Regions from separate parts of the Streptomyces sp. NPDC001056 genome, predicted to be linked through region 1. Evidence: riboswitches for the same ligand, from Rfam matches in the RefSeq annotation. Region 1 holds a riboswitch; the other holds the start of a gene.
The links. A riboswitch is a leader RNA that binds a small molecule or an ion and turns the genes downstream of it on or off. The one in region 1 is predicted to bind glycine.
Positions count from the first base shown of each region.

Region 2: another riboswitch for glycine. It lies ahead of gcvP (aminomethyl-transferring glycine dehydrogenase); the one in region 1 lies ahead of gcvT (glycine cleavage system aminomethyltransferase GcvT).

Region 1 is NZ_JBSFLI010000033.1:24,390-38,524, reverse strand. It holds gene ACWDD7_RS30140 (ABC transporter substrate-binding protein) at 1-549, opposite strand, end outside; gene ACWDD7_RS30135 (ABC transporter permease) at 603-1,601, opposite strand; gene ACWDD7_RS30130 (enhanced serine sensitivity protein SseB C-terminal domain-containing protein) at 1,899-2,717, opposite strand; gene ACWDD7_RS30125 (enhanced serine sensitivity protein SseB) at 2,872-3,633, opposite strand; gene ACWDD7_RS30120 (AAA family ATPase) at 3,678-4,361, opposite strand; glycine riboswitch at 4,538-4,635, shown strand; glycine riboswitch at 4,636-4,748, shown strand; gene gcvT (glycine cleavage system aminomethyltransferase GcvT) at 4,793-5,911, shown strand; gene gcvH (glycine cleavage system protein GcvH) at 6,042-6,422, shown strand; gene glyA (serine hydroxymethyltransferase) at 6,437-7,702, shown strand; gene ACWDD7_RS30100 (L-serine ammonia-lyase) at 7,759-9,126, shown strand; gene ACWDD7_RS30095 (hypothetical protein) at 9,113-9,508, opposite strand; gene ACWDD7_RS30090 (GH25 family lysozyme) at 9,594-10,148, shown strand; gene ACWDD7_RS30085 (EF-hand domain-containing protein) at 10,200-10,412, opposite strand; gene ACWDD7_RS30080 (MerR family transcriptional regulator) at 10,472-11,383, opposite strand; partial or broken gene ACWDD7_RS30075 (GNAT family N-acetyltransferase) at 11,433-12,056, shown strand; gene ACWDD7_RS30070 (YVTN family beta-propeller repeat protein) at 12,210-13,397, opposite strand; gene ACWDD7_RS30065 (polysaccharide deacetylase family protein) at 13,397-14,135, opposite strand, start outside.
Region 2 is NZ_JBSFLI010000020.1:132,509-146,643, forward strand. It holds gene ACWDD7_RS23690 (hypothetical protein) at 1-22, shown strand, start outside; gene ACWDD7_RS23695 (amino acid transporter) at 359-2,317, shown strand; gene ACWDD7_RS23700 (TOBE domain-containing protein) at 2,340-2,732, shown strand; gene modA (molybdate ABC transporter substrate-binding protein) at 3,191-4,009, shown strand; gene modB (molybdate ABC transporter permease subunit) at 4,006-4,899, shown strand; partial or broken gene ACWDD7_RS23715 (ABC transporter ATP-binding protein) at 5,060-6,043, shown strand; gene ACWDD7_RS23720 (TOBE domain-containing protein) at 6,072-6,491, shown strand; gene gcvP (aminomethyl-transferring glycine dehydrogenase) at 6,562-9,447, opposite strand; glycine riboswitch at 9,624-9,719, opposite strand; partial or broken gene ACWDD7_RS23730 (PRC-barrel domain-containing protein) at 9,782-9,997, shown strand; partial or broken gene ACWDD7_RS23735 (DNA polymerase IV) at 10,132-11,589, opposite strand; gene ACWDD7_RS23740 (MerR family transcriptional regulator) at 11,682-12,326, opposite strand; gene ACWDD7_RS23745 (bifunctional nuclease family protein) at 12,598-13,071, opposite strand; gene ftsR (transcriptional regulator FtsR) at 13,159-13,896, opposite strand; gene ACWDD7_RS23755 (FHA domain-containing protein) at 13,939-14,135, opposite strand, start outside.

The DNA of each region.
Region 1 (14,135 bases):
CAGGCCCTTGGCGTTCTTGTCCTTGTAGGGACCCTTGTACTTGTCGCCGTCCTTCATGAACTGCTGGAAGTAGTTCGGACCGAGCGAGAGCACGTCACGCGCGAAGTTGGACCGCTCGACGGCGTACTTGACGTCCTTCGAGGTGATCGGGCTGCCGTCCTGGTACTTCAGGCCCGGACGCAGCTTGTACGTCCAGGTCTTGCCGCCGTCGCTGGCGACGCCCTTGCCCGCGGCGAGGTCCGGGACCAGGGTGTTGCCCTTGGAACCGGGGGCCGGCTCGAACGTCATCAGCGGACGCGCGTAGAGGCGGCTGAAGTTGTACATGTACGCGTAGTACGTGTTGCCCGGGTCGAACGAGTCCGGCACGTCCGACATCTCGTAGGTGACCGTGCCACCCTTTTTGTCGGACGCGTTGACGACGCTCTTGGTCGCCGCGTTGGCGCCGGCCGCCTTCGGTGTGTCCTTGTTGTCATCGGCCTTGGAACAGCCTGCGAGCAGCAGGCTGGTGGAGCCGATAGCCGCGACCGCGGCCAGCGCTGACCTTCGCATGATGGTCTGCTTCCCCTCCATTGATCGGAAAACTTGATGGGCTCTCTGGCTGCCTAGCGGCTGCGCGGGTCGAGAGCGTCGCGGAGACCGTCGCCGAGCAGGTTGAACGCGAGGACGGTGATGAAGATGGCCAGGCCCGGCACGATCATGTACTGGGGATCGACCTGGTAGTAGGTGACCGCTTCGCGGAGCATGCCGCCCCAGGAAGCCTGGGGCGGCTGGATGCCGACGCCGAGGAAGCTCAGGGACGCCTCGAAGAGGATGTTGGTCGGGATGAGCAGCGTCGAGTAGACGATGATCGGGCCGACCAGGTTGGGCAGCAGCTCACGGAAGAGGATGTACGGGCCCTTGGCGCCCATGCCGCGGGCGGCGTCGACGAACTCGCGCTCACGCAGGGCGAGGGTCTGGCCGCGCACGATCCGGCCGAGATAGGGCCAGTTGAAGAAGCCGATCACGAAGATGAGCACGGCGAGGTGGAGCGGAAGTCCGTTCAGACCGAAGGCGCCGCCCTGGAGGGTTGCGGAGATCGCGATGGCGAACAGCAGCAACGGAAAGGCGAGGAAGACGTCCATCAGCCGGCTGATGATCGAGTCGACCCGGCCGCCGTAGTAACCCGCGATCACACCCATGATCGCGCCGATCACGTTGGACAGGACCGTGGCACCGAAGGCGACGACCAGCGAGACCCAGGAGCCCTCCAGGACGCGGGTGGCGATGTCCCGGCCGAACTTGGGGTCCACGCCGAGCGGGTGGTCCGCGCTCATGCCGCCCCAGCTGCTCTTGGGCAGCGAGGTGTTGGCGTCGATCAGGTCCTGGTGGAAGGCGTTGGGGTCGAGGCCGAGGACGGCCTGCAGGGGACGCGAGAGGACGGCCAGGAGGATCAGCAGGATCACGATGACGCCGCCGGCCACGGCGACTCTGTCACGCTTGAAGCGGGTCCAGGCGATCTGGCCCAGGGAACGACCCTCGATCCGCCCCTTCTCGGCTCCCGCGAGCACAGCCTCAGGCTGCGCGTCGGCTGCCGCCCCGGTGGTCTCGATCGGTGCGGTCACGATGTGCGACCCCTCTCGCCGGTGGTGACCGGCCTGCGCTGCCGCGGTTTGCGGCTTTGTCGACTTGCAAGCGAGCACGAGTTCTTGAGCCTCGTGGTCTGAGTGGGGAGTCTTCAGCGTCTTCGCGATCACTCGCCAGAGCTGACGGTGAAAGTATGCGCAACCGTGATGCACTGCGGAGGATTCCGTTATCCGGACAGTGGGTAACGCCCCTCGGACACGGGTCAGTTGGGACACATCGCCGTAATGCCGCGGTTCGGGAGGTACGGCGGGAACGGCGTCGGAAGCGACGGAACCTCAGTAACCACCGTGGACCGGCGGATAGCCATAGCCCGGCGCCGGGGACTGGAGCTGGGGCTGCGCGGCGGGCGCGGCGGCATGGGCCTCGCGGTCGTAGAACGGGCGGGCGTTGGCCCGCATCCACATCACGACCGGGTCGTGGTCGTCGGTCAGCGCGACGGTGGACACCGGAAGGCCCTCCGGAACGGCGCCGACCGAGCGCTGCATCATCGCGCGCACCGAGTCGACCGCGGCGGGCGAGGTCTCGTACAGGTCCAGACCGATCGCGAGGTACGGCGCCCCGAGCGCGGGCTGCACCCAGGCGCGGCGCAGGGAGCGCAGGGCGGGGGTGCGGTGGGCGTGCTGGGCGAGCAGGGCGTAGAACTGGGGGATCTCGATCCCGGGTTCGGACAGCCGCAGCGGCCCCGCGGGCTGGCGGTCCAGTCCGGTCGCGATGCGGCGCAGGTCCAGCCAGGGGATGCCGACGCCGCCGCCGGGGGCGTGCGGGTTGAGCCAGAGGCCGTAGTGGTCGGGATAGAGGGTGCGGGCGACGTCCAGGCCGTCGACGACCTCGTACGAACGGTTCCAGCCGCTCGCGGACAGCTCCTGGGCGGAGGTGACACAGGGCGCGTAGTGGAAGCCCTCGACCTCCATGTCCCCGTACTGGGCGTCCGGGGAGCCGGCCTGGCCGTGCCACAGCAGCATCCAGATCTGGCCCGCGGAGGGGGTGGCGAGGGCGCGGAGCAGGGCCTCGTACGCGTCGTAGCGTCCGGGCGTGACGTGGCGGAGCGTGTGTTCGACACCGCCGCCGACGCTGCCGCTGTGGCTCGCGCTCACCTTGTCGTGCCCTTCTTTTCAGTACTCCGCGTCGGGGGACAGCTTAAGCGCCTGGTGGCTCGGGGCCCGTGTGTTCGTGCGCGGGTGCGGGTCGTGGTGGGGCGGTCGCGCGGTTCCCCGCGCCCCTTCGGGGCGGGCCGCGCACCGTCGGGTTCTAGTGGGCGTGGAAGGGGCGGACATTCGTCCGCAGCCACTCCGCCACCGGGTCGTCCGTCACGTCCAGCAGGATCAGGTTGACCGGCCAGCGGACCGGGACCCGGCCGAGGGCGCGGCCCAGGGCTTCCAGGGGGAGGGCGCGGAAGTCGCCGTCCCACTGGGACAGCTCCACGCCGACGAACATGACCGGGTCGGCGGTCTCGATCGCGGCCAGGCAGCGGCGGGCGGTGAGGACCACACCCGTCGCGGCGAACTCGGCGGACGCGGCGGAGAGGAAGTCGACCGGGTCGTCCTGCCAGTCGGGCTCGAAGAGGCGGACGCGGCCGCCGGAGGCGGGGCCGTCCAGCGGGGTGCGGCCGGCGCGGCAGAGCTCGGCGACGGCGTCCGGCGGGAGCGGGATGCCGACCGTGCCGCCGGGGTTCACGGCGATGCCCGCCTGCGGGGGCAGGCCGCGGGCGAACTCCACGGCCGGGGCGATGGTGTACGACATGTGGGAGCCGACCGCCTGGCGGAACTGCTCCTCGGAGCTGAACACCGGGACGTACGCCTGGCCGTCGATCTCCAGGGTGGGCAGGTCCAGCGGGCCGCCGCCGGGTCCGCCGCCGGACGGCAGCGGCACCCAGACGAAGCTGCGGCCGAGTACCTCGATGATCCGGCCGCCCGCCGCGGGTATGCCGAGGGAGGCCGACAGCACCTCCTCCAGCTCGTTGCCGGGCCAACCGCCGTGCGGGTGGGGGTGCGCCTGTGCCGGGAAGTCCATCTGCCTACCGCCTGCTGGGAACCACTGCTCTGTGACCATGAAGGCTAGCGGGTACCGGTGACAGTGCCGTACTCCGTGAACACGATCCGCTGCACGGCGTCCGCCGCGGCCCGGTCGAGCAGCACCGCCGAACCGCAGCCCGCGGGCAGTTCGCCCCGCTCCACCGCGCCGAGCAACCGGGCCGTCGTACGGCGGTGGCGGCCGAAGGCGAGCCGCGAGACCGACCGGCCGCGCTCGCGCTGGCCCGCGCGGGCCGTCTCCTCCGGCACGTCCAGCAGGAGCAGGTGCAGGGTGCCGCCGGAGCGGCGGGCGGCGCGGGCGAGCCAGGCGCGCACCCAGGGCTGGGTGCCGCAGTCGTGCACGACCAGGCCCTGTGACGTGCGCAGGGCGCGACGCAGCCCGAGGTAGTGCGCGGCGCGCACCAGGGGGCGGTAGAGGGCGTACGGCAGCAGGCGGGGCAGGCGGGCGGCGAAGCGGGCCCGGGTGTCCTGGGAGTCGACGCGGCGGTCGGTGACCGCGCGGCGCATCAGCGTGGACTTGCCGCTGCCGGGCAGGCCGGTGAGCACCACGATGTCACGGGGGCCGAAGCGAAGGGTGCGCGGGCCGGGGGCCGCCCGGTCGCGCAGGTCCCGCACGAGGGACGCGGGGCGGCCGGCCGCGCGCTCGCGGGCCACGAGGCTCCTCGGCGCCGGGATGCCGGTCGCGTGCGCCATGGTCCTGTTCGCCATGATCGTCCTCCCCTTGTGGTTCGGTAATCTCCCTGCCCGGCCGACGTAAAGGAAAGGTAATGCCCGATGTGCCACGGGCGGGTGCGCGTACCGCCACAGGTCGGTTACGGATACGGCCCCTGACGGGTGGGGGTGCGACGTGCAATGATGTGGCCGCCAACTGCATACCGGCCGTTTGAATCCGCGCGGGAGAGTCCCCAGCAGGCTTCGCTGGGGCGCCGAAGGAGCAAGTCCCTCCCTTGAATCTCTCAGGCACCGTTACCGCGCGGGCGAGGCACATCTGAAAAGCGGGCCGCTGTGACAGCGGCCCCACCCAAGGTGCAAGCCGTGATCGCCCCCCTGGCGGTCCCGGCGAACCTCTCAGGTTCCGATGACAGATGGGGAGGAACGTTCCTCGCCCCATCCCTGTTGCCCTGGGAGACGACCGACCGATGAGCAGTACCGAACTCCGACACACCGCGCTGGACGCCGTGCACCGCTCGCTCGGTGCGACGATGACCGACTTCGCGGGCTGGGACATGCCCCTGCGTTACGGCTCCGAGCGCGACGAGCACGTGGCCGTGCGGACCAAGGCGGGTCTGTTCGACCTCTCCCACATGGGCGAGATCACCGTCACCGGCCCCGAGGCGGCCGACTTCCTGAACATGGCCCTGGTCGGCAACATCGCCTCCATCGGCGTCGGCCGCGCCCGCTACACGATGATCGTGCAGGCCGACGGCGGCATCCTGGACGACCTGATCGTCTACCGGCTCGCCGAGACCGAGTACATGGTCGTCGCCAACGCCTCCAACGCCCAGGTGGTCCTGGACGCCCTGGAGGAGCGGTCCGGCGGCCACGACGTCGAGGTGCGCGACGACCGGGACGCCTACGCCCTGATCGCCGTCCAGGGCCCGGCCTCCCCCGGCATCCTGAAGTCCCTCACCGACGCCGACCTCGACGGCCTGAAGTACTACGCGGGCCTGCCCGGCACCGTCGCCGGCGTCCCCGCGCTGATCGCCCGCACCGGCTACACCGGCGAGGACGGCTTCGAGCTGTTCGTGAAGCCCGAGCACGCCGTCGAGCTGTGGCAGGCGCTGACCAAGGCCGGCGAGGGCGTCGGCCTGGTGCCGTGCGGCCTGTCCTGCCGGGACACCCTGCGCCTGGAGGCGGGCATGCCGCTGTACGGGCACGAGCTGAACACCTCGCTGACCCCCTTCGACGCCGGGCTCGGCCGCGTGGTCAAGTTCGAGAAGGAGGGCGACTTCGTGGGGCGCGCCGCGCTCGTCGAGGCCGCCGCCCGCGCCGAGCAGAACCCGCCGCGCGTCCTGGTCGGCCTGATCGCCGAGGGCCGCCGCGTCCCGCGCGCCGGGTACTCGGTCGTCGCCGGCGGCGAGGTCATCGGCGAGGTCACCTCCGGTGCCCCCTCCCCCACGCTGGGCAAGCCGATCGCCATGGCCTACGTCGACGCGGCGCACGCGGCGCCCGGCACCGAGGGCGTCGGCGTGGACATCCGCGGCACCCACGAGCCCTTCGAGGTCGTGGCGCTGCCGTTCTACAAGCGCCAGAAGTAGACAGCGAGCCCGGTCCCGGTCCCGCCCCCCGCCGGGCGGGCACGTGACCCTGCGCACATTCGCCCGCCCATCGGCGGTCACCACCCTCCCCCCGTCATCAGCACCCCCGCGCGTACAGGAGAATTCAGGCATGAGCAACCCCCAGCAGCTGCGCTACAGCAAGGAGCACGAGTGGCTGTCGGGCGCCGACGACAACGGCGTCTCGACGGTCGGCATCACCGAGTTCGCGGCCAACGCGCTCGGCGATGTGGTCTACGCCCAGCTCCCCGAGGTCGGCTCCACCGTCGAGGCGGGCGAGACCTGCGGTGAACTGGAGTCCACCAAGTCGGTCTCCGACCTGTACTCCCCGGTCACCGGCGAGGTCACCGCGGTCAACGAGAACGTCGTCGACGACCCGTCGCTGGTGAACTCCGAGCCCTTCGAGGGCGGCTGGCTGTTCAAGGTGCGCGTCGCGGACGAGCCGGCCGACCTGCTCTCCGCCGACGAGTACGACGCCCACACCGCCGGCTGAGGAGTCGTAGCCGTATGACTGTCCTGAACACGCCCCTGCACGAGCTGGACCCGGAGATCGCCGCCGCGGTCGACGCCGAGCTGCTCCGCCAGCAGTCCACGCTCGAAATGATCGCGTCCGAGAACTTCGCGCCGCTCGCGGTGATGGAGGCGCAGGGCTCGGTCCTCACCAACAAGTACGCCGAGGGCTACCCGGGCCGCCGCTACTACGGCGGCTGCGAGCACGTCGACGTGGCCGAGCAGATCGCCATCGACCGCATCAAGGAGCTGTTCGGCGCCGAGTACGCCAACGTGCAGCCCCACTCCGGCGCCTCCGCCAACCAGGCGGCCCTGTTCGCGCTGGCCCAGCCCGGGGACACCATCCTCGGCCTGGACCTCGCGCACGGCGGCCACCTGACCCACGGGATGCGGCTGAACTTCTCCGGCAAGCAGTTCAACGTGGTCGCGTACCACGTGGACGAGGAGACCGGCCTGGTCGACATGGCCGAGGTCGAGCGGCTCGCCAAGGAGCACCGCCCCAAGGTGATCATCGCGGGCTGGTCGGCGTACCCGCGGCAGCTGGACTTCGCCGCCTTCCGCCGGATCGCGGACGAGGTCGAGGCGTACCTGTGGGTCGACATGGCGCACTTCGCGGGCCTGGTCGCGGCCGGTCTGCACCCGAACCCGGTCGAGTACGCGGACGTGGTCACCTCCACGACGCACAAGACCCTGGGCGGCCCGCGCGGCGGCATCATCCTCGCCAGGAAGGACTTCGCGAAGAAGCTGAACTCGTCCGTGTTCCCGGGCTTCCAGGGCGGCCCCCTGGAGCACGTGATCGCGGCGAAGGCGGTGTCCTTCAAGGTCGCGGCGTCCGAGGAGTTCAAGGAGCGCCAGCGCCGTACCGTCGACGGTGCCCGCATCCTCGCCGAGCGCCTGACGGCCGCGGACGCCCGTGAGGCCGGGGTGAACGTGCTGTCCGGCGGTACGGACGTGCACCTGATCCTGGTCGACCTGCGCGCCTCCGAGCTGGACGGCCAGCAGGCCGAGGACCGGCTCCACGAGGTCGGCATCACGGTCAACCGCAACGCGGTCCCGAACGACCCGCGTCCCCCGATGGTCACCTCGGGCCTGCGGATCGGCACGCCCGCGCTCGCGACCCGCGGCTTCACGGCCGAGGACTTCGCCGAGGTCGCGGACGTGATCGCGGAGGCGCTCAAGCCGTCCTACGACGCGGAGCCCCTCAAGGCCCGGGTGAAGGCCCTGGCCGACAAGCACCCGCTGTACCCGGGTCTGAACAAGTAAGTCCCCTGGTGGGGCACTCGACGGAGAGTGCCCCACCACTGCCCCAAGGAGTGACCGTGGCCATCTCGGTCTTCGACCTGTTCTCGATCGGCATCGGCCCGTCCAGCTCCCACACGGTCGGTCCGATGCGCGCGGCGCGCATGTTCGCCCGCCGGCTGCGCAACGAGGACCTGCTGGCCTCGGTCGCGTCCCTGCGCTGCGAGCTGTACGGCTCGCTCGGCGCGACCGGACACGGCCACGGCACCCCCAAGGCGGTCCTGCTCGGCCTGGAGGGCGCCTCCCCGCGCACGGTGGACGTGGAGAGCGCCGACGACCGGGTGGAGTCGATCAGGACGTCGGGGCGCCTGGCGCTCCTCGGCGAGCACGAGATCGCCTTCTCCTTCGACGACGACCTGGTCCTGCACCGCCGCAAGGCCCTGCCGTACCACGCCAACGGCATGACGATATGGGCGTACGACGCCTCGGGCGCCGAGCTGCTCAGCAAGACGTACTACTCGGTCGGCGGCGGCTTCGTCGTGGACGAGGACGCGGTCGGCGCGGACCGGATCGTGCTGGACGACACGGTCCTGAAGTACCCCTTCCGCACCGGCGACGAGCTGCTGCGCCTCACCAAGGAGACCGGGCTTTCGATCTCCTCCCTGATGCTGGAGAACGAGCGGGCCTGGCGCACCGAGGAGGAGATCCGGGCGGGCCTGCTGGAGATCTGGCGGGTGATGCGGGCGTGCGTGCAGCGCGGTATGACCCGGGAGGGCATCCTGCCCGGCGGGCTCAAGGTACGCCGCCGGGCCGCCGTCTCCGCGCGCCAGCTGCGGGCCGAGGGCGAGCCGCTGGCCCGCGCGATGGAGTGGATCACGCTCTACGCGATGGCGGTGAACGAGGAGAACGCGGCCGGCGGCCGGGTGGTGACCGCCCCGACGAACGGCGCGGCCGGCATCATCCCCGCGGTGCTGCACTACTACATCAACTTCGTGCCGGGCGCGGACGAGGACGGCGTGGTCCGCTTCCTGCTGGCCGCGGGCGCGATCGGCATGCTCTTCAAGGAGAACGCCTCCATCTCCGGCGCCGAGGTCGGCTGCCAGGGCGAGGTCGGCTCCGCGTGCTCCATGGCGGCGGGCGCGCTCGCCGAGGTGCTGGGCGGCACGCCCGAACAGGTCGAGAACGCGGCCGAGATCGGCATGGAACACAACCTGGGCCTGACCTGCGACCCGGTCGGCGGCCTCGTCCAGATCCCGTGCATCGAGCGCAACGGCATGGCCGCGGTGAAGGCGGTCACGGCCGCCAAGATGGCGATGCGCGGCGACGGTTCCCACATGGTCTCCCTCGACAAGGTCATCAAGACCATGAAGGAGACCGGCGCGGACATGTCGGTGAAGTACAAGGAGACGGCGCGGGGCGGGCTCGCGGTGAACATCATCGAGTGCTGAACGGGATCGCGCATCCGTGCTCGAACCGGGCGATGGCCGAGGGCGAACACCCGAGCCGCCGCCCGGTCCCGAGGGCCCAGGTCCTGCCCGGCGGATCTTCCTGCGGCATCCTAGGTGTAGCGCCAGCGGGTGCGGTCCGGGCGGTCACGGAGACCAGGCGGTCTTCGGCGCCCCGTTGGCAGTGCCAGGTCCTCCGGCTTGCTGCTTCCAGTGGGTCGAAGGTGTGGGCCAGGGTCACCGTCTCGCCGATGTGGCGGGCGAGTTCGCGGCCCAGTTCGTCGTATATGCGGCCGTAGCCGTCGCGCAGCATCATGAGCGTGGTGCCGTGGTACACCGTCCCGCGCCGGCGGGGTTCATCGCGCTCCGGTGTGAGCGGGCGCACCGTCGGTGGCTCCGTCCGGCTGTGGTGAAAGCCCCGCGACCGGGGGCAAGTTTCCGGGGGGCCGCGGGACGGGCACTAACCCTGCATGCTCCACGGCATCGACGTAAGTTCATTCCAGTCCACGTCATATGACACGGACGGTCTCTCCTTCGTCTTCACGAAGGCGACCGAGGGCCGTTCGTACGTCAACCCCCGCCTCGCCGCCCAGACCAAGACCGGCCGCGACGCCGGACTGGTCGTCGGCTTCTACCACTTCCTTTGGCCGGGCAACCTCACGGCCCAGGCCGACTACTTCCTCCAGCACACCCCGGAACGCGCCGGCGACATCCTGGCCGTCGACTGGGAGACCACGAGCGACGGCACCCACGCCAGCAACGCGGAGAAGGACATCTTCATCCGCAAGCTGAAAGATCTGCGGCCGCACAACCGGGTGGTGCTCTACACCAACAGGGACTTCTGGCTGAACATCGACCGCACCTCGTACGCGGGCGACGGCCTGTGGATCGCCGACTACGTCACCGCGGGCAAGCCCCGCATCAAGGCGAAGTGGCGCTTCCACCAGTACGCGAGCCAGCCGCACGACAGGGACCTGGCCGACTTCCCGTCCGAGGCCGCGCTCAAGGAGTGGGCGGCCGGGTGACGCACGCAGGGGTGCCCGCTGTCGGGAGAAGGGGCACCCCTGGCGGGCGGGTCACTTGTTCAGGTAGGTCCAGAACTCGTCGAAGGACAGGACCTGGTCGCCGTTGAGGTCGCGGGTCTTGATGATGGCCTCCGCGACCGCGTCGGTGACGTTCCAGTCGCCCCCCTGGGCGAGGGCGGACTTGAACTCGGCGGCGGTGATGAAACCGTCACCGTTCGCGTCGATCCGCTGGAACTGCTTGCGTGCTTCCTCGATGTCCGCCACCGATCCGCCCCTTTTGTTCGTGTTTCTCGTGCCATACTGGCGTACTGACGCTGGTCAGATTAACTGTCCGCGCGGGCACGAAGTGCCGCGACCACCCAGGCGAAGTCCTCGGCGTGCGGCGGCGCGGGGGTGCGGTTGACGATGGCGACCAGTTCGCGGTATCGGGCGACGCGGTCGTTGAAGCCGGCCGTCATGCGGTCGAGTACGGCGCCCCGGTCGGCGTCGCCGAAGAGGTCGTGCAGGACCGTCTCCGCCTCCGGCGACCCGGGTGCGATGCCGCGCTCGCGGGCCGGGGCCACCAGCTCCACCAGGCGCTTGGCGAACCAGAGGGACCGGCCGCGCGCCTCCCCCGGCGCCCCGTCCGCCGCGTTGAACTCCATCGCCCGGCGCATCTGCGCCCGGAAGTCCGGGTCCTGGAGCATCTCCGCCAACTCCACCCACGCGTCGACCTGTTCGGGCGTGGGGTCGTCCGCCAGATCGACGGTGGTGGCGCGCATCCGTTCCTGGATCTCGGGGTCCACGGCGTCCAGCCCCTGAAGGGTCTCCGCCACGAACTCCGCCATGATCCGCTGTCGTTCGGCCGCCGACAGCCGTGCCAGTCTGTTCATCAGGGTCATCTCCTTCGCGGTCGAGCCGCGTCGCGCGACGGACGACAGCACCGCTCGGGTCACCCGCAGCGACCTGATCTGCGCGTCCAGCGCCGCGACATGCGTCGCCGCCACCTCCGCCACGGTCCGCTCCCCCGCCAGCACCCGCCGGACGTCGTCCAGACCGAGACCAAGCTCACGCAGGGTCCGGATCAGCTCCAGACGGGCGACGTCCGCGACGTCGTACAGGCGGTACCCGCCCGCGGAGCGGGTCACCGGGGTGAGCACGCCCTCGTCGGACCAGTAGCGGATCGTGCGCACGGTCAGTCCGGTGGCCCGCGCCAGCTCGCCGATGGTGAGAAGTCCGGTGCCGTCGTCGTTCATGTCTGGGAGTCTGGGCCTTCCAGCGGGTGGAGACTCAAGGAGCGGCGCCTTGGAGACCTTGCGGGACATTCTCGACGGTGTGGCCCGGGGCGTGTTCCCGGCGGCGGACGGCAGTACGACGGTCGTACCGCCACCCTCGCCGCGGGACGCGGGCGTGCTGGGGTTCACCGCGCACTCCGTCGTCGTCACGGACGAGGACCCCGCATGGGTGTACGAGGCGCTGCGCGCCCCGGACTGTGATCCGCTGGCGGCCGCCCTGCACCCGCGTTTCCTGGCCGCGCTGCTGGAGCGCACCGGCCGGCGTTCGGAGACGGTGGACGCGTTGCTGGTGGGCGCCCCGCTCCCCGGTGGGCCGCCGCTCGCGCTGACGGAGATCCGCGACGTCGGCCATCCGCGCATCCGGTACGCCCTCGGCCGCCGCGACGACGTACGGGCGTGGCAGGCGGAGGGCGGGGTGCTGGTCATGGGGCGCGGGATGGCCGGACGGCTGGAGGTGTCGGTGGAGGTGGACGAGGGGGCCCGGGAAAAGGGCTTCGGGCGGCTGCTGGCGGGCGCGGCCCGGCGGCTGGCCGACGAGCCGGTGTGGGCGCAGGTGGCGCCGGGGAACGCCCGGAGTGTACGGGCGTTCCAGGCGGCCGGTTTCCGTGCCGTCGGCGCGGAACTGCTGCTTCAGCCCGCCGCCTCGGCCGCGGGCTCGGGCTCGGACTCGGGCTCGGACTCGGGCTCGGGCTCGGACTCGGGCTCGGACTCGGGCTCGGACTCGGGCTCGGACTCGGGCTCGGGCTCGGACTCGGACTCGGACTCGGGCTCGGGCTCGGGCTCAGGCTCAGCGGAAGACGCCGGTGTGCCCCAGTGAGTAGCGGCCCGGCTGGGGATAGACGGCGAGGCCGTGCGGGCCGCTGCCGACCGGGATGCGGGCCAGTTCCCTGCCGGTGCGGGTGTCGATGGCGTACACCTCCGCGTCGTAGCGGCCGGACAGCCACAGGACCTTGCCGTCCGCCGAGACGCCGCCCATGTCGGGGCTGCCGCCGCCGGGCAGTTCCCACTTCTTGGTGAGCTTGTTCCGGGCGAAGTCGAAGACGGAGATGGTGCCCTCGCCCCGGTTGGAGATGTACATCTCCCGGGAGTCGCGGCTGACGTAGAGCCCGTGCGCGCCCTTGCCGGTGTACAGGAGCGTCGGCCTGGTGAACCTGTCGCCGTCCAGGACCCACACCCCGTTGGCCATCATGTCGGCGATGTAGAACCGCTTGCCGTCCGGGGAGACCTTGACGTCCTGCGGCATGGAGCCGTGCACCGGCAGTTTCTCCTGGCCGACCACCTTCATCTTCGCGGTGTCGACCTTGAGGATCTCGCCGCTGAACTCGCAGGAGACGATGAAGTAGCGGCCGTCGCGGGAGAAGTCGGCGTGGTTGACGCCGTAGCAGCTGACCGGTAGCGCCTTGGCGGTCTTCATGGTGTGCGCGTCGCGGAACACCAGCTGGCGGTCCATGGAGGCCATGACGACCGCGTACTTGCCGTCGGGCGTGAAGTACAGGTTGTACGGGTCGTGCACGTCGACCGGCTTGCCCGCCTTGCCGGTGCGCGGGTCCAGCGGGGTCAGGCTGTTGCCGAGGTCGTTGTTGACCCACAGGGTCTTCAGGTCCCAGGAGGGCACGACGTGCTGGGGCTGGCGGCCCACCGGGATGGTGTCGATGACCTTGTAGGTCTCGGGGTCGATCACGGTGACGGTGTCGGAGTTGGTGTTGGGGACGTACACCCGGGAGGGGAAGTCCTTGACCACCGGGGAGAACCGGCCCGGACGGTCCGCCGCGTAGATGTCCGCCGGGTCCTCGACCGGGGGCATGCCGGGCAGGACGTTCACCCGGGCCTCGTTCACCTGCGGCTGGACCGGCGGTTTGCTGCCGACGGCCTCGTTCTCGCGGTGCGCGGCCCGACCGCTGCACGCGGACACCAGGGCGAGCGCGGTGAGGGCGGCACCGGCGGCCAGCCGGCGGGCGGCGTTCGTGGTTCGCATCAGCTCAGCAGCTCCGTGGTGGTGACGGCGCGCAGTTCGCGGCGGTCGAGTTCCTTGAGGACGTCGGGGAGGGCGGCGACCGTGTCCTCGTACCCGAAATGCAAACTCACCACCGAGCCCCCGCGCACCTCCGAGAGGACCTTGCGGGTGACGGCGGCGGCGCCGGGGCGGGTGTAGTCGAGCGAGTCGACGTCGTACGACAGCACGTGCGGGTAGCCGGCCCCGCGGGCCAGGCGGGCGACGAGCGGGGAGGCCGTGGGGGCGCGGGAGGGGCGGAACCAGGTGCCGATGGAGCCGGTGAGCCGGCTGAGCCGGTCGGCGCAGTCGGTGATCTCCTTGCGGGCGTCGGACTCGGCGAGGTCGTTGACGGAGATGTGCCGCTGGGTGTGGTTGCCGAGGTCGTGGCCGCCGTCGAGGATGCGGCGGGCGATGCCGGGGTGCTCGTCCAGCCAGGTGCCGACGGCGAGCACGGTGAGGCGGGCGCCGTGCTGTTCGGCGGTGGTGAGCAGGGCGTGGGCGATGTCCGGGGCGCCCTGGCCGTGGAAGGTGAGGGCGACCCGGGGGCGGGTGCGCGGGCCGTGGGCGATCTGGGCGGGCTGTCCGGGGTAGGCGCGGGGCGCCGGGGCGGGCGATGCCTTCACGGGGGCGGACGGGGCCCGTGGGGTGGCGACGGGGGACGCGGTGGCGGTGGTCGGGGCGGTCGAGCCCGTACCGCACCCGGCGGCGAGCGCGCCGCCC
Region 2 (14,135 bases), on a different contig from region 1:
CCGGGCGTCGGGCCTGGAGTGACCGCGCAACGGACGCTCGCGCAACGGACGACCTCACCGCACGGACGACCTCACCGCACGGGCGACCGGCGCAACGGACGACCTCACCGCACGATGACACTCGGTGGCCGCTGATCCCTCGACGGCGCCCCTGGCCACTCGTTCGGCTCAGCTCCCGGTGACCCCCCTCCGGCCTCAGCTTCTTGATGCGGCCTTGACGACACCGCGCCATTCTTAACGCAAGATTGACGCCTCCCCGCCCCGGATCCGGAGGCCCAGGCGTCACGCTCTGCATACGCTGGTGCCGCCGTCCGTGTGATGGCCGAAAAGAGCTGAGCCACACATCAGGAGCACACCGATGGCCACGACCGAACGCCCTCCCAGTACCAGCCGCCTGCGCGCCTGGATGCTGGAGGGCCTGTCCGACATGGGCAAGAGCGGTGGCCACACCGGACCACACGCCCAGCCCGAGCCCCCGCACAAGGGCCAGCGCTGGTGGCGGGTGATGTGCCTGACCGGTGTCGACTACTTCTCCACCCTCGGCTATCAGCCGGGCATCGCCGCGCTCGCGGCCGGCCTGGTCTCCCCCATCGCGACCATCGTGCTGGTACTCGTCACCCTGGCGGGCGCGCTGCCGGTCTACCGGCGCGTGGCCGAGGAAAGCCCGCACGGCGAGGGCTCCATCGCGATGCTGGAGCGGCTGCTGTCCTTCTGGAAGGGCAAGCTGTTCGTGCTGACCCTGCTCGGGTTCGCGGCCACCGACTTCCTGATCACCATCACCCTGTCCGCCGCCGACGCCTCCACCCACCTGGTGGAGAACCCGCATCTGACGAGCGCCCTCCAGGGCAAGCAGATGCTGATCACGCTGCTGCTCGTGGCGCTGCTCGGCGGGGTGTTCCTCAAGGGCTTCCTGGAGGCGATCGGGGTCGCGGTCGCCCTGGTGGGCGTCTATCTCGCCCTCAACCTGGTCGTGGTGATCGTCGGCCTGTGGCACGTGCTCACCGCCGAGCACGTGGTCACCGACTGGACCAACGCGCTGACCGTGCAGCACGGGAACGTCTTCGTCATGATCGGCGTGGCACTGATCGTCTTCCCGAAACTCGCCCTCGGCCTGTCCGGGTTCGAGACCGGCGTCGCCGTCATGCCACACGTCAAGGGCGACCCGGGCGACACCGAGGAGCACCCCACCGGCCGGATCAGGGACACCAGGAAGCTGCTGACCACCGCCGCCGTCATCATGAGCTGCTTCCTGATCACCAGCAGTTTCATCACCACCCTGCTGATCCCGGAGAAGGAGTTCCAGCCGGGCGGCCCCGCCAACGGCCGCGCCCTCGCCTTTCTCGCGCACCAGTACCTCGGCGGCGCCTTCGGCACGATCTACGACGTCTCGACCATCGCCATCCTGTGGTTCGCCGGCGCGTCCGCCATGGCGGGCCTGCTCAACCTGATGCCGCGCTACCTGCCCCGGTACGGCATGGCCCCCCACTGGGCGCGCGCGGTGCGCCCGATGGTCATCGTCTTCACACTGGTCGCCTTCCTGGTCACCTGGATCTTCGATGCCAACGTCGACAAGCAGGGCGGCGCCTACGCCACCGGCGTGCTGGTGCTGATCAGCTCCGCGGCGATCGCCGTGACCATCGCCGCCCGCAAGGCGGGACAGCGCGGCTGGACGATCGGCTTCGCCGTGATCTCGGTGGTGTTCCTGTACACCACGGTCGTCAACGTCATCGAGCGTCCCGACGGTGTGAAGATCGGTGCCTGCTTCATCGTCGGCATCATCCTGGTCTCGCTGCTGTCCCGGCTGGCCCGCGCCTTCGAGCTGCGCGTGACCAGCGTGACGCTCGACCCGATGGCGGAACGTTTCGTCCGGGACATGGCCAGCCGCAAGATGCGGTTCATCGCCAACGAGCCCGGCCACCGCGACAAGGCCGAGTACCGCGACAAGATCGAGCAGATCCGCGCCGACAACGAGATGCCGGAGCAGGAGGACTTCGTCTTCGTCGAGGTCACGGTCACCGACCCGTCGGAGTTCGAGGCGGGCCTGACCGTGCGCGGCGAGGTCCTGCACAACCGCTACCGGGTACTGACCCTGGAGTCCGCGTCCATCCCGAACGCCCTGGCCGCCCTGCTGCTGCACGTCCGCGACGTCACCGGCTGCACCCCGCACATCTACTTCGAGTGGACCGAGGGCAGCCCGTTCGCCAACTTCCTGCGCTTCTTCCTCTTCGGCCAGGGCGAGGTCGCCCCGGTCACCCGCGAGGTGCTGCGCGAGGCGGAGCCGAACCGGGCCCGCAGGCCGCGTGTGCACACGGGCTGAGCCACGCCCTATCGTTCTGGGCATGCAGTCCTACACGATCGGCCAGGCGGCGCGCCTCCTCGGCGTCAGCCCGGACACCGCCCGCCGCTGGGCCGACGCGGGCCGGGTGGCCACCCATCGCGACGAGGCGGGCCGACGGCTCATCGAGGGCCGGGACCTCGCCGCCTTCTCCGTGGAACTGGCCAAGGGCGGCGGCGAGGAGGAAGCCTCCTACACCTCCGTGCGCAACGCCTTCCCCGGCATCGTCACCGCGATCAAGCTCGGCGACGTCGCCGCCCAGGTGGAGATCCAGGCGGGTCCGCACCGGCTGGTCTCCCTGCTCACCCGCGAGGCGGTCGAGGAACTGGGCCTGGAGGTCGGCGTGGAGGCGACGGCCCGGGTGAAGTCGACGAACGTCCATATCGACCGCGTCTGACCCTGTCGTCGATGCTCACGCCCGGCGGTACCGGCGCGCCGGCGAAGTCCGGGGCGGTCTCGGCCCGGGGCAGCGGGGCGTGGTGGCCGTCGGTGCCGGTGACGGCGATCAGGAAGCGCGGTGCCGCACGCCGCCGGTCGCGCACTCGAAGCTGACGACCGCCCGGTGCCGCGGCCGACGGCGTGCGGCCCGGCACGGTCGGCCGGGAAGGCCGTACGAGATCACCGGTCGGGGCGAGCCGGGCAACGTCACCTGCGACCACCTCCGGCCGGACGGTACCCGCAGCGGCGCGCCGTACAAACGCACATGCGAGCCTTGGCGCGCAAGATCGCCGCTCATGCGATGCGACAAGAGACTTACACCTGGCAGATGCGGCAGTATCATCGCGACACGGCAGGTTCGTACGGCCGTGCCAGGGCGCGACAGTCGTTCCGCACAACGCGAGGAGCAGAACCGTGATGACCCCTTCCGTGCGCCGGACCCGGCGGATGCTGCACCTGGCCGGGGCGGGGGTCGCGCTGCTGGCCCTCAGCGCCTGCTCCTCGTCGTCCGCCTCCTCGAACGGCGCCGCGGCCACGTCGGCTTCCGGGTCCGCCCAGCTGTCCGGCACGGTCACCGTGTTCGCCGCCGCCTCGCTCCAGGAGAGCTTCACCGCCCTGGGCAAGGAGTTCGAGCGGCAGCACCCGGGCACCAGGGTCGGCTTCAGCTTCGGCGGCAGCGACACCCTCGCCGCGAGCATCACCGGCGGTGCCCCGGCCGATGTCTTCGCCGCCGCCAGCCCCAAGACGATGGCGACCGTGACGAACGCCGGGGACGCGGCCGGCCCCCCGGTCACCTTCGTCCGCAACCAGCTGGAGATCGCCACCCTGCCCGGCAATCCCGCCGAGGTCGCCTCCCTGAAGGACCTCACCAAGCCCGGTCTGAAGGTCGTCCTGTGCGACAGGACCGTGCCCTGCGGCGCCGCCGCCCGGAAGGCCCTCGACGCGGGCCACCTCACGCTGACCCCCGTCTCCTACGAACAGGACGTCAAGAGCGCCCTGAACAAGGTGGAGCTGAAGGAGGCCGACGCGGCGGTGGTGTACAGGACCGATGTGCACGCCGCGGGTGACAAGGTGGAGGGCGTGGAGTTCCCCGAGTCCGCCAAGGCCGTCAACGACTACCCGATCGCCCTGCTGAAGAACGCCCGCAACGCCGAGACCGCCAAGGCGTTCATCGCCCTCTTGCGGTCCGCCGAGGGCCAGAAGGTGCTGGGCGCCGCCGGGTTCCTCAGGCCATGACCCCGCCCGCCGAGCCCGGCGCCGCGACCGGTCCCCGCACGGACCGGCCGCCGCGCGGCCGTGTCCGCGGGGGAAGGGATACGACCACCCGCCGCATCGGCACAGCGGGCCGCCGCGGCGTCCCCCTGCCGCTCCTCCTCCCCGGCGTCCTGGCCCTCGCCTTCCTCCTCCTGCCCCTGCTCGCGCTGCTCGTCCGCGCCCCCTGGCGCAGCCTGCCGCACCAGCTGACCAGCACGCAGGTGTGGCAGGCGCTCCAGCTGTCGCTGGTCAGCGCCACCGCGGCGACCGTCGTCAGCGTCGTCCTCGGCGTGCCGCTGGCCTGGCTGCTGGCCCGCACGGACTTCCCCGGGCGCGGGCTGGTCCGCGCCCTGGTGACGCTGCCGCTGGTGCTGCCGCCGGTCGTCGGCGGGGTGGCCCTGCTGCTGGCCCTCGGCCGCAACGGCGTCATCGGCAAGTGGCTCGACTCCTGGTTCGGGATCACCCTGCCGTTCACCACCACCGCGGTCGTGCTCGCGGAGGCGTTCGTCGCGATGCCGTTCCTGGTCATCAGCGTGGAGGGCACCCTGCGCGCCGCCGACCCCCGGTTCGAGGAGGCGGCCACCACGCTCGGCGCCTCCCGCTTCACCGCGTTCCGCCGGGTCACGCTGCCGCTGATCGCTCCCGGCGTCGCGGCGGGCGCCGTGCTGGCCTGGGCGCGGGCGCTCGGCGAGTTCGGCGCCACGATCACGTTCGCGGGCAACTTCCCCGGCCGCACCCAGACCATGCCTCTCGCGGTCTACCTGGCCCTGCAGAACGACCCCGAGGCCGCGATCTCCCTGAGCCTGGTCCTGCTGGCCGTCTCCATCGCGGTGCTGGCGGGACTGCGCGACCGCTGGCTGACAGGAGTGTGACGTGACGGCGGGACGGCGGACGACACCCGCGAAGCAGCCCCTGCCGAAGGGCCCCGTACGGACGACCGACCCCCCGGCCCCAAAGCAGCCGGAGCAGCCGGAGCAGCCGGGACTCGACGCCCGTCTCGTCGTGGACCGGCGCGGCTTCAGGCTGGACGTGGCCCTGACGGCGGCGCCCGGGGACGTGGTCGCGCTGCTCGGCCCCAACGGCGCGGGCAAGACCACCGCGCTACGCGTCCTCGCCGGCCTGGAACCCCTGGCCGGGGGCCATCTGCGTCTCGACGGCGCCCCGTTGGAGCGCGTGCCGCCCGAGTCCCGCCCGGTCGGCGTCGTCTTCCAGGACTATCTGCTCTTCCCGCACCTGTCCGCGCTGGACAACGTGGCGTTCGGGCCGCGCTGCCAGGGCATGACCAGGGCGGAGGCCCGTGCGCGCGCCGCGGTCTGGCTGGAGCGCATGGGGCTCGCCGAGCACGCGGGCGCCAGGCCCCGCCGGCTGTCCGGCGGCCAGGCCCAGCGCGTGGCCCTCGCCCGCGCCCTCGCCACCCGGCCCCGGCTGCTCCTGCTGGACGAGCCGCTGGCCGCGCTGGACGCCCGTACCCGACTGGAGGTCCGGGCCCAGCTCCGGCGCCACCTGGCCGAGTTCGAGGCGGTCGCCGTTCTCGTCACGCACGATCCGCTGGACGCCATGGTGCTCGCGGACCGCCTCGTGGTGGTGGAGCACGGCCGGGTCGTCCAGGAAGGCGCCCCGACCGAGATCGCCCGCCGCCCGCGCACGGACTACATCGCCCAGCTCGTCGGCCTCAACCTCTACCGGGGCGAGGCCGAGGGGCACACGGTGCGACTGGACGCCGGCCCCCCGATCACCACCACCGAGGAGCTGTCCGGACCGGCCTTCGTGGCCTTCCCGCCCTCCGCCGTGACCCTCTTCCGGGACCGCCCGACCGGCGCCAGCGCCCGCAACCTGTGGCGCTGCGAGGTGGCGGGGCTGGAGACGCACGGCGACCGGATCCGCGCCGACCTCACCGGGGAACTCCCCCTCGCCGCCGACCTCACCACGGTGGCCGCCGCCGAACTCGGCCTGCGCCCCGGTGCACCGGTCTGGGCGACAGTCAAAGCGACGCAGACCCACGCCTACCCGGCCTGAACCGGCGGGCGCCCTACCGTGGGTGCCCATGACCCTGAGCATCCGCAACCAGCTCCCCGGCACCGTCACCGCCGTCCACCCGGGCGAGGCCATGGCCACCGTCGAGGTCCACTTGGACGGCGGCCAGGACCTCATCGCGGCCATCACCAAGGACGCCGCCGACGACATGGCCCTCACCCCCGGCATGCCGGTGCGCGCCCTGGTGAAGTCGACCGAGGTATCCGTCGCCACCCACCGGGTCGAGGGCCTGTCGATCCGCAACCAGCTGCCCGGCGCGGTGGTCGGGCTCACCACCGGCACGGTCATGGCGACCGTCCGGATCTCCGTCCCGGGCGGCGAGCTGACGGCGGCCATCACCAAGGACGCGGCCACCGAGCTGGGCCTCTTCGTGGGTTCCGACGCGGTGGCCCTGGTGAAGGCGACCGAGGTGTCCCTGGCGACCGACTGAGCCGCGGACGGCACGGGCGAGGGCCCCGCCCGGAGATCCGGACAGGGCCCTCGGCCGGGGTACGCCTCGGTCAGTCCTCGTAGGCGTCCAGCGGCGGGCAGGAGCAGACCAGGTTGCGGTCGCCGAAGGCCTGGTCGATGCGGCGGACCGGCGGCCAGTACTTGTCGGCCACCGAGACACCGGCCGGGAAGACGGCCTCCTCGCGGCTGTAGGCATGCGTCCACTCGCCGCCGAGCGCGCCCGCGGTGTGCGGGGCGTGGTGCAGAGGGTTGTCCTCCGCGGGCCACTCGCCGGAGCCGACCTTCTCGATCTCCGCGCGGATGGCGATCATCGCGTCGCAGAACCGGTCCAGCTCGATGATGTCCTCCGACTCGGTCGGCTCGATCATCAGCGTGCCGGCCACCGGGAAGGACATGGTCGGCGCGTGGAAGCCGTAGTCGATCAGGCGCTTGGCCACGTCGTCCACGCTCACGCCGGTCGCCTTGGTCAGCGGGCGCAGGTCGATGATGCACTCGTGCGCGACCAGGCCGCCGGGGCCGGTGTAGAGCACCGGGAAGTGCGGCTCCAGGCGCTTGGCGATGTAGTTCGCGGACAGCACGGCCACCTGGGTGGCCCGCTTGAGGCCCTCGCCGCCCATCAGACGGACGTACGCCCACGAGATCGGCAGGATGCCCGCGGAGCCCCACGGCGCGGCCGAGACCGGGCCCAGGCTCGTCTCCGGGCCGGCCGCCGGCTGGAGCGGGTGGTTGGGCAGGTACGGCGCGAGGTGCGAGCGGACCGCGACCGGACCGACGCCGGGGCCGCCGCCGCCGTGCGGGATGCAGAAGGTCTTGTGCAGGTTCAGGTGCGAGACGTCGCCGCCGAAGTGGCCCGGCTTGGCGAGGCCCACCAGCGCGTTCAGGTTGGCGCCGTCGACGTACACCTGACCGCCGGCCTCGTGCACCCGGGCGCAGATGTCGGCGACGTGCTCCTCGAACACACCGTGCGTCGACGGGTAGGTGATCATCAGCACGGCCAGCTCGTCGCGGTGCTGCTCGATCTTGGCGCGCAGGTCCTCGACGTCGATCTCACCGTCCTCGGCGGTCTTGACGACGACGACCTTCATGCCCGCCATCACGGCGCTCGCGGCGTTGGTGCCGTGCGCGGAGGACGGGATGAGGCAGACGGTGCGCTGCTCGTCGCCGTTGGCGCGGTGGTAGCCGCGCACGGCGAGCAGACCGGCCAGCTCGCCCTGGGAGCCGGCGTTCGGCTGGAGGGAGACCTTGTCGTAGCCGGTGACCTCGGCGAGGCGGTCCTCCAGCTCGTGGATGAGCGTGAGGAAGCCGGCCGCCTGCTCGGCGGGCGCGAACGGGTGCAGCTCGCCGAACTCGGGCCAGGTGATGGGCTCCATCTCGGTGGTCGCGTTGAGCTTCATGGTGCAGGAGCCCAGCGGGATCATGCCGCGGTCGAGCGCGTAGTCGCGGTCGGCCAGCTTGCGCAGGTAGCGCAGCATCGCGGTCTCGGAGCGGTGCTGGTGGAAGACCGGGTGGGCGAGGTAGTCGTCGCCGCGCAGCAGCGCCGCGGGCAGCGCGTCGGCGGCGGCGGCGTCCAGCGCCTCGACGTCGGCCTCGACGCCGAAGGCGGCCCAGACGGTGGCCAGCCGCTCCCGGGTGGTGGTCTCGTCGCAGGCCACGGAGACGTGGTCGGCGTCGGCCAGGTACAGGTTCACGCCCTTGTCCCGGGCGGCGGCGACGACCTCGGCGGCCTTGCCGGGCACGCGCGCGGTGACCGTGTCGAAGAAGGCGCCGTGCGTGATCTCCACGCCCCCGGCCTTCAGGCCCTCGGCGAGGAGGGTCGCGTAGCGGTGGGTGCGCCGGGCGATGGTCCGCAGGCCCTCGGGGCCGTGGTAGACGGCGTACATGCCGGCCATGACCGCGAGCAGCACCTGTGCGGTGCAGATGTTGCTGGTGGCCTTCTCGCGGCGGATGTGCTGCTCACGGGTCTGGAGGGCCAGCCGGTAGGCCCTGTTGCCGTCGGCGTCGACGGAGACGCCGACCAGGCGGCCGGGCAGGCTGCGGGCGAACTTCTCGTGCACGGCCATGTAGCCGGCGTGCGGACCGCCGAAGCCCATCGGGACACCGAAGCGCTGGGTGGAGCCGACGGCGATGTCGGCGCCCAGCTCGCCCGGGGAGGTCAGCAGGGTGAGGGCGAGCAGGTCGGCGGCGACGGTGACGAGCGCGCCCAGCTCGTGGGCCTGCTCGATCACCGGCTTGATGTCCCGTACGGCACCGGAGGCGCCGGGGTACTGGATGAGGACGCCGTTGATGTCACGGGCGGCGATGTCGGCCGGGATGCCCGCGCCGAGATCGGCGACGACGACCTCGACGCCGGTCGGTTCGGCGCGCGTCTGGATGACGGCGATGGTCTGCGGCAGGGCGTCCGCGTCGACCAGGAAGAGGCCCTTCTTGTTCTTGCCCATGCGCCGGGACAGCGCCATGGCCTCGGCGGCCGCGGTGCCCTCGTCGAGGAGGGAGGCGCCGGAGGTGGGGAGCCCGGTCAGGTCGGCGACCATGGTCTGGAAGTTCAGCAGCGCTTCCAGGCGGCCCTGGGAGATCTCCGGCTGGTAGGGCGTGTAGGCCGTGTACCAGGCCGGGTTCTCCAGGACGTTGCGCAGGATCACCGGCGGAGTGAAGGTGCCGTAGTAACCCAGGCCGATCATGGAGCCGAGGACCTGGTTGCGGTCGGCGAGCGAGCGCAGTTCGGCCAGCACCTCGGCCTCGGTCCGGGCGCCCGGCAGGTCGAGGGCGTCGGCGTTCTTGATCACATCGGGGACCGCGGCGGCGGTCAGCTCGTCGAGGGACCCGTAGCCGACCTGCGCGAGCATCTTGGCCCGCGCCTCCTGGTCGGGCCCGATGTGGCGCTGTTCGAAGGGGATGCCCGCTTCGAGCTCGGAGAGCGGAATACGATGGGCGGTCATTGCGGAGGCCTCCTGGTCTGACGCGACCTTCGAAGGGCACCACGGCGCGGGTGCCCGGACGGCCTCCCCCTCTGTCATCTCAACCTGAGAGCTTCACCAGGCGCCCGTCGGGACGCCGGCTTTCACCGTCGGTGAGAGCGGAAGCCGTCGACACCCGCCCTGCTTTCCAGAGTGACCTCGTCCGTGCGGTACGTGGGCCTGAGAGATTCCGGGGAGGATTTGCTCCTTCGGCGCCTCCGAGGTGGGTCGGAGGACTCTCCCGCACGGGGTCAGCAGCCGCATTCAGCCTACCAGCGAGGTCAACGGCCGGATTCTCAAGTGGCCGCCGCAGTGAATGTGCTCTTTCGTAGTGCTTACGGATGAGTTGCGACCAATTGGAGGGAGAGGGGCCGTGCAGACCGACATCGATCCGCGCAACCTGATCGGCCGCAAGGCGTTCGACCGCAATGGCACCAAGATCGGCACGATCGACGAGGTGTACCTGGACGACGCCACGGGCGTCCCCGAATGGGCGGCCATACGCACCGGGCTCTTCTCCCGCGACGCCTTCGTCCCGCTGGAGCCCAGCGAACTCGTCGAGGGCACCCTCCAGGTCCCCTTCGACCGCTCCCTGATCAAGGACGCCCCCGACTTCGGCGTGGGCCGCCACCTCTCCCCCGAACAGGAACTCCAGCTCTACCACCACTACGGCCTCGACATGACCCCCGGCCCGGCCCCGGACCGCGACTTCGGCAAACTGGCCGGCTCCGAGGAGACGTAGCCCTACCGGCCCACCGCACGGCATTCCGGTCGATCCTCCGTGACCGGGGCCATGGAAACCAGGGGCAGGGGGTCCGTCGGCCGGAGGGCGGGGTCGGTGACCATGAAGGTTCGGATGCGTCCCGGAGGGGACTGGGGGGTCTCGAAGCGCACCGTCACCCGGCCCACCCCGCTGCCCTGGACCCACCCGTGGCCGAACTCGGCATGCAGCACGTCCTGCCCCGCGCGCCAGTGCGGGAGCACGGCGGCGGGGGACGGAGCAGTCGGCTCGGGCGGCTGGTCCTCCGAGACCGATTCCGTCGGCGAGGGCCTCGCCGCCTGGGCGAAGAGGTCTTCCTGGGTGTAGTCGGCGAGCCCGGTGACGCCGACGCCGAGCAGCCGGACCCCACCCGTCGTGTCCACGGACTCCAGCAAACGCTCGGCCGCCTCCCGCACGACCGCCGGATCGTCCGTGGGCCCCCGCAGCGTCTCGGAGCGGGTCAGCGTCGAGAAGTCGTACCGCCGCACCTTCAGGACGATCGTCCGCCCGGACAGTCCCGCCTCGCGCAGCCGCCGCACACAGCGGTCCGCGAGCCGCCGTACTTCGAGTCCGATCCGCAGCCGGTCGTGGATGTCCACGTCGTACGTGTCCTCGACCGACACCGACTTGGTCTCCCGTTCGGCCACCACGGGCCGCTCGTCCCGCGCGAGCGCCATGGCGTACAACGCGTGTCCGTGCGCCTTGCCGACCAGTCGTACGAGTTCGTCCTCGCCGGCCTCGGCCAGCTCCTCGACGGTCGTTATCCCGGCCCGCCGCAGATGGTCCCCCGTGGCCGGGCCCACCCCCGGCAGGGTCCGCACCGACAGCGGCCCGAGCAGCGCCCGCTCGGTCCCCGGCTCGATGAGCACCAGGCCGTCCGGCTTGGCCCGCTCGGAGGCGATCTTCGCGAGCATCTTGGACGCGGCGAGCCCCACCGATCCGGTGAGCCCCGTGACGGCACGGATGTCCTCGCGCAGCCGCGCCCCGGTCCGTCGCGCCGATTCCGCGTCCGACGCGGTGCCCGAGGCCGCCAGGTCCACGAAGGCCTCGTCCAGGCTCAACGGCTCCACCAGCGGGGACAGCTCCCGCAGCAGCGCCATCACCTGCTCGCTGACCGCCCGGTACAGGCTGAAGCGCGGCACCAGGTACGCGGCGTGGGGCGCCAGCCGCCGTGCCTGGGCCATGGGCATCGCGGAGTGCACCCCGAAGGCCCGCGCCTCGTACGACGCCGTGGCCACCACCCCGCGCGGCCCGAGCCCGCCCACCACGACCGCCTTTCCGCGCAGGCTCGGCTTGGACGCCTGCTCCACCGAGGCGTAGAAGGCATCCATGTCGAGATGCAGGATCGTGGGCGCGTTCCTCACATGTCCGATCCTGCACCACGGCACTGACAACGTGACGGCGTCCGGCCGCCCGCCGCGTCAGGACAGCACGTCAGGACCGGTTCACCAGGGTTTCAGACCGCCCGGTTGCGGCGTCGCGCCAGTTCGTCCGCCGGGTTGTGACCGACCAGGGTCTCGCCCGTGTCGATGCGCTCGCCGTGCAGCTGGGACAGGGCATTCTCCACGTCCCGCCACACCACGCCGACCGCGATCCCGAAGATTCCCTGGCCGCCCTGGAGCAGGGCGTGGACCTCGTCCGGCGAGGTGCACTCGTACACCGTCGCGCCGTCGCTCATGAGCGTCATGCGCTCCAGGTCGCGGAAGCCGCGCTCCCGAAGGTGCTGCACGGCCGACCGGATGTTCTGCAGCGAGACCCCGGTGTCCAGGAAGCGCTTGACGATCTTCAGGACGACGACGTCCCGGAAGCTGTAGAGCCGCTGGGTGCCCGATCCGTACGCGGGCCGCACGCTCGGCTCGACCAGGCCCGTGCGCGCCCAGTAGTCGAGCTGGCGGTACGTGATGCCGGCCGCCGCGCAGGCCGTGGGCCCCCGGTAGCCGATCTCCTCGGACGTCATGGACGCCGCCCCTTCGCCGCCCGGCACCGCCGTCGGCCGCTGCGGAGCGTGATCCACCGCGCTGCTGTGAACCGGGTACGGACCGCTCTCCCCGAAACCGCGCACGGGAGCACCCCCAGCCGTACCGTCGCCGCTGGTTCTCACGCCGACCTCCGTCCTTGACCTGCCTTCTCGACGGTAGGCAGTCACCAGGGGTGCGTCAACGATCGCCACACTCGGCACGCCGAGTGATAATCACCCAAGGAGTGGTTTCCCGTGTCCCACCGCGGGGAAAGGCTAGCCGAATGCCCTCGCGGGGACCCGTAGGACGCTCTCAATCGCCGTTGGCAATTGCCCGGGTGACCGGCCGCCGAAGACTCCGCAGGGGGCTCCGGACGGACCCGAAGCGCCTCGTCGGCGGCTCGGCCGCCGGCCCTCACTGGTTGCTGGTACCGAAGTCCTCGGGCGAGATCTGGTCGAGGAACTCGCGGAACTTCTCCACCTCGTCCTCCTGCTCGTCCGGGATGGCGATCCCCGCGTCGTCCAGCACCGTGTCGCTGCCGTAGATCGGCGTGCCGGTGCGCAGGGCGAGCGCTATGGCGTCGGAGGGGCGGGCGCTGACCTCGACCCCACTGGCGAAGACCAGCTCCGCGTAGAAGACGCCTTCCCGAAGGTCGGTGATGCGTACCTCGGTCAGCTCCTGGCCGACGGCCTCCAGCACGTCCTTGAACAGGTCGTGGGTCAGCGGCCTGGCCGGGGCCATGCCCTGCTGGGCGAAGGCGATCGCCGTCGCCTCCCCCGGACCGATCCAGATCGGGAGGTAGCGGTCGCCCCCCACTTCGCGCAGGAGCACGATCGGTTGGTTGGAGGGCATTTCGACCCGGACACCTACGACATCGAGCTCGTTCACACAGCAACCCTAGGCCGTGCCCGGGATGTTTGGGTAGTCGGGCCGGGAACAGCTGCCCGATCCGGCCTCCGACGGACCACCGCCGGATCAGGGAAGACGCACCCCCAGGGCGGTCTTCACGAGGGCCGCGTGCAGCTTCATGGTGAGCGCGGCCAGCTCTTTCGTACGGGCCTCGGCGAGCGCTCTGGTCTGCGGGTTGCGGTGGCGCTTGAGCGGGGCCACCACCTGGTCGACCAGGCCGGCCTCCCGGTCGGCGGCCGCCTTCATCACCCGCAGGTGGCGGGGCTCGATCCCGAAGCGCCCCAGTTCGGCCACGAGCGAGGCCACGGTGACGGCCTCCGCGTCGTACGACCCGTCCGCCAGCGGGACCAGGAGTCCGTACGACTCCCACTCCACCAGCTCGGCGTCGCCGATGTCCGCGGCCGCCAGCAGCTCCGCGCGGCGGACCCGGGCCACCGTGGGCCCCTCCTGCACCTCCGGGGCGTCCTCCCCGGCACGTTGGCGCCCGACCACGGGCAGCGGGACGGCCTCACCCCGCTCCATGGCGTCCAGGTGCTCGCGGATCACCTTGAGCGGCAGATAGTGGTCCCGCTGCATTCTCAGGACGTGTCCGAGGCGCTCGACGTCACCGGCGCTGAACTTCCGGTACCCCGAGGGGGTCCGCTGCGGCTCGATGAGCCCCTCCGCCTCCAGGAACCGGATCTTGGAGATGGTGACTTCGGGGAACTCCTCGCGCAGCAGGTTCAGCACCGTGCCGATGCTCATCAGCCCACTGTCCCTGGCGGCGGTACCGCTTCCGGCACCGCCGCTCGGTGTTTGAAGCATGGACCTTCCCTGGGTTGCCCCCGGAGCGTGTCCGGAGGCGGGTCAGATGACCTGCCGGCTCGGGTAGAACACCAGCCGGTACTTGCCGATCTGCACCTCGTCGCCGCTCTGGAGGGCGACCTGGTCGATCGGTTCGCGGTTGACGTACGTGCCGTTCAGGCTGCCCACGTCGGCGACGGTGAACGAACCGTCCGGCGAGCGGCGGAACTCCACGTGCCGACGCGAGACGGTCACGTCGT